DNA from 2 places in the Mycobacterium sp. 2YAF39 genome. Region 2 is predicted to be linked to the other one. Evidence: predicted binding sites of a transcription regulator. Region 2 holds the regulator's gene; the other holds the start of a gene.
The links. Region 2 encodes LexA, which represses DNA repair genes until DNA is damaged. Its sites were predicted from a motif close to CGAACANNTGTTCG; they were not measured.
Positions count from the first base shown of each region.

Region 1 (2,183 bases), on a different contig from region 2:
TCGGTGTCACTCCAGTCGTAGGTCATAGTGACTTCGGTACCGGAAGCGCTGGGAGCCAAGTCGTATCGCCACCACCAACCGCCGGGGCTGTGTTCGCCGTCGTCGGTCAGCTGGCCCGGCAGCCACGCGATGGTCTTGTCGCGCTCGAACTCGGTGACCAGATTGTGTATTACGTAGTGGCCACCGGCTTGCTCGAGAAACATGTTGACCGCGAACATCTGGCCGCTGGCCGTGATGGGTTCGGTGTCCTTCGCGTCGCGGACCCAGTCGCCGGGTTCGGTGTCCTTATGGCGGGTCGGGTCGGCGAGCACCGCGAAGATCTTCGCGGGGTCGGCGGCGATGGTCCTCGTCACGACGTAGCGCTCCTCGCTTGTGCCGGTCATTCGGCGCCCTTTCCGTAGGCCTTTGCGATCTCCGGTGTATCGGGCCAATGTGACCAGGCCGGGCCGGACGGCCAGCCTTCGGGGGAGTCCTGCCAGTCTTCCTGGCGGCCCCACGGCAGCAGGTCGATCAGCGGGAACGTATGGGTGAGTTGCTCGGTCCCGCGGCCGTCGGTGTGCCAGGTCCGGTAGACCTTGCCGCCGTCGCGAAGAAACACGTTGACCGCGAATCCCTCGCCGGGGCCCGCGTCGACGTCGGCGCCGAAGGAGCTCTCCGACGATGAATACCAGACCATCGTGTTGCCGACCTTGGCCTTGTAGGCGAGCGCGTCGTCGATCGGCCCGTTGGTGACGATCACCATGCGGGCGTCGAAGTAGCCGAGGAACTCCAGTCGGGTCCAGCTCGACGTGAGGCCGGTGCAGCCGGGGCACTGCCACTCCTCGTTGTCGAACCACATGTGGTTGTAGACGATCAGCTGCGATTTGCCGTCGAACACGTCGACCAGACGGACGGGGCCGTCCTCGCCGATCAACGTGTAGTCGGGCATCTCGACCATGGGCAGGCGACGGCGCTGCGCGGCAATCGCGTCCAGTTCACGCGTCGCGGCCTTCTCCCGCTTGCGTAGGTCATCGAGTGCGGTGCGCCAGGCGTCTTGGTCGACGACTGGGGGCAGGGCGGACGTCATGCGGGCCTCCTCTTCCGGTGTGCTCCCTGTGTAGACCGGATCCCCGCGCAGAAATCATCGCTGCCGGATCATCCTCCGCCGAGATGCTGTTAGAACATGTGTTCGATACACTGTGATGGTGGGCTGGCATACGGGGCCGCCGAGCTGGACGGAAATGGAGCGGGTGCTCAACGGCAAACCGCGCCATGCCGGCTGGCCTATCGACGAGCAGATCGGCGACGGCGGCGACAGTCCGGCGTGGTCGCGAAAGCGTGGGGCCTACCAGGCGGAGGGCATCGATCGGCCCGCCTCAGCAGTGCCGTATGCGGAACTGCACACGCACTCGGCGTACAGCTTCCTCGACGGTGCCAGCACGCCGGAGGAACTCGTCGAGGAGGCTGTCCGTCTCGACCTGCGCGCCATCGCGCTGACCGATCACGACGGCCTCTATGGCGTGGTGCGCTTCGCCGAGGCCGCCAGGGAACTGGACATTTCGACGGTGTTCGGCGCCGAACTGTCGCTGGGTGGGGGCGACCGGACCGAGGACCCCGACCCGCCGGGGCCGCATCTGCTGGTGCTCGCCCGCGGTCCGGAGGGATACCGGCGGCTGTCGCGCGAGCTCGCGAAGGCGCATCTGGCCGGCGGTGAGAAGGGCAAGCTGCACTACGACTACGACGCGTTGACCGAGGCCGCGGCCGGACACTGGCACATCCTGACCGGATGCCGCAAAGGACATGTCCGCCAGGCGCTTTCGTCGGGTGGGCCGGAGGCGGCGACCAAGGCGCTTGCCGACCTGGTGGACCGGTTCGGCCGCGACCGGGTCAGCATCGAGCTCACCCATCACGGGCATCCCTGCGACGACGAGCGCAACGAGGTCCTGGCCGAACTGGCACCCAGGTTCGGTCTCGGAGTCGTCGCCACCACCGCGGCTCACTTCGCCGAACCGTCCCGCGGCAGGCTGGCCATGGCCATGGGTGCGATCCGGGCTCGGCACTCGATGGACGAGGCTGCCGGTTACCTTGCCCCGCTGGGGGGTTCGCACCTGCGGTCGGGGGCGGAGATGGCGCGGTATTTCGCGCATCGCCCCGAGATCGTCGAGGCGGCAGCCGACCTCGGCGAGCAGTGCGCGTTCGGGCTG
Region 1 covers NZ_JBFREZ010000001.1:830,519-832,701, forward strand. The annotation lists gene AB4Z42_RS04180 (ATPase) at 1-383, opposite strand, end outside; gene AB4Z42_RS04185 (DUF899 domain-containing protein) at 380-1,066, opposite strand; gene AB4Z42_RS04190 (error-prone DNA polymerase) at 1,185-2,183, shown strand, end outside.
Region 1: AB4Z42_RS04190 (error-prone DNA polymerase) is a predicted target of LexA. The motif match lies at 1,158-1,171, and genes of this name have one in related genera.

Region 2 (2,183 bases):
GGCCCGCGACCTGCTGCAGCGTCTCGCCCATCTGGACCTGAACCACCGCGAGGCGGTCCGGAACCGGCGCCGACACCCCGACCACCCCGCCGAATTGAGCCACCAGCCCGAGCCACACGGTGATACCCGCGGCGACCAGCGAGAGCAGCACGGTGGCCATCGGTGTGATCGGGCGCCGCCGATGCGACGTGCGCGACATGCGGACGCCCGAGCTCCGGTACCGCACCGGTGCGCCGGCCGGCCGCCGTGAGGACTGCCGCCGCCGTGCGGGGACGGGCCGGATTCCCGGCCTAACCACGGGTGCTGCCTGGATTTCCCGCGTATTGAGAATCGTCATCTTCCTACCTTCCGGTCCGGGTTGTTCGCTCTTGTGTTCGAACATACTCGCTCAGGTGTTCGATTAATAGAACATGTGATCGAACTGTTGCCAAACGATATCGGGACCCTCCGACAAGTCCCGCGCCCCGATCTGCGGACTCGGCGGAATGCGACACGCCTCGAACACATGTTTGATTTATCGGCTCCCGCGGGCTAGATTCGCGCCATGGATTCCAGCAGCGATGCCCCGGGCGGCACGGAAAGCACCGGCGGACGCGGCGGGCTCGACACGGGTCTGACCGAGCGTCAGCGCACCATTCTCGACGTGATCCGCGCCTCGGTGACCAGCCGGGGCTATCCCCCGAGCATCAGGGAGATCGGCGATGCGGTCGGGTTGACGTCGACCTCGTCGGTGGCTCACCAACTGCGCACGTTGGAGCGCAAGGGCTATCTGCGCCGCGATGCCAACCGACCGCGCGCAGTCGATGTCCGCAGCGCTGAGGACGTCGCAGCGGCTTCGGTCGTCACCACCGATGTGGCGGGGTCCGACGCCCTACCGGAGCCGACGTTCGTACCTGTGCTCGGCCGCATCGCCGCCGGCGGGCCGATCCTGGCCGAAGAGGCCGTCGAAGACGTCTTCCCACTGCCACGTGAGCTGGTCGGCGAGGGCTCGCTCTTCCTGCTCAAGGTGGTGGGTGACTCCATGGTCGACGCGGCCATCTGCGACGGCGACTGGGTGGTCATCCGTCAGCAGAACGTCGCCGACAACGGTGACATCGTCGCCGCGATGATCGACGGCGAGGCGACGGTGAAGACGTTCAAACGCACGCGCGGTCAGGTGTGGCTGATGCCCCACAACCCCGCGTTCGATCCCATTCCCGGCAACGAGGCTGCGGTGCTGGGCAAGGTCGTGACGGTCATCCGCAAGGTCTAGCGGGGCTCGTCATCTGAGACAAAGCCGTTCACCCGCGCGAGTTCTTCACTCGCGAACCAGATTTCGGCACTGGCATCCTCATACATCGCGCTACCCGGCGCCCAGTACACGCCCGACCTGGTGTTCGCCTTGATCGGATAGCCGTCCGGCGCCTCGTTGAGGTCGTCCAGCGGCAGCTGGAAAGCTACGCGCGGCTCGGGTTCGTCGATCTCGATGCGGGCGTGACGCCCGGTATCGGTGAGCGGATCGCGCGCGACGACGGGGGGAATGGTGAGAACACGGGTCGGTGCGGTGTCGACCGCATCGGTATCTTCGTCATCCTCGATCTCGTCAACCTCGGCGGGAGGCTCTTCCTCCTCGACGTTCGCAGGCGCTCCCCACGGGTCGTCGTCCGCCGAGCCGAACTCGTCACGATGTGCGAAGTCGTCACCATGCGTGAAGTCGTCATCGTGCGCGTGATCGGGTGTTAGGTCCTCACCACTTGGCATGTCGTCGCCATGGGGCAGTGAGCCCAGACCCTGACTGGCGTAACGGTCGCCGAACATCGCCGCGGCGTATTCGTCGTCAGTGGTAGCCCGCTCAGACCCGCCGACACTGCCGTAGGCGTGTTCGGGATCGCCGCGGAACCTCGCATCGTCCGATACGTAGGAACCGTCCGGCGCGAAGGGGTCCTCGCCCTTGCGACGCCGCAGCAATGTCGCCAACAACACGACTCCGATGAGTGCCACCAACGGCACCAGGGCCAACAGCCACCACCAGCTGAACTTGAACCACTTGCTGCCCTTGGAATCTGATGAGGCCGAGGTGCCCGGCGCTTCAGGCGCCTTCTGTCCCGGCACCTCCAGACCCGACAACTCGGAAGCCAGATTCCCCGGCTCCGTGTTGAATTCGCTCGTCGAACGATCCCACGAGACGACGCCACCGCTGAAGC
Region 2 covers NZ_JBFREZ010000007.1:254,383-256,565, forward strand. The annotation lists gene AB4Z42_RS21065 (LysM peptidoglycan-binding domain-containing protein) at 1-337, opposite strand, end outside; gene lexA (transcriptional repressor LexA) at 545-1,252, shown strand; gene AB4Z42_RS21075 (LGFP repeat-containing protein) at 1,249-2,183, opposite strand, start outside.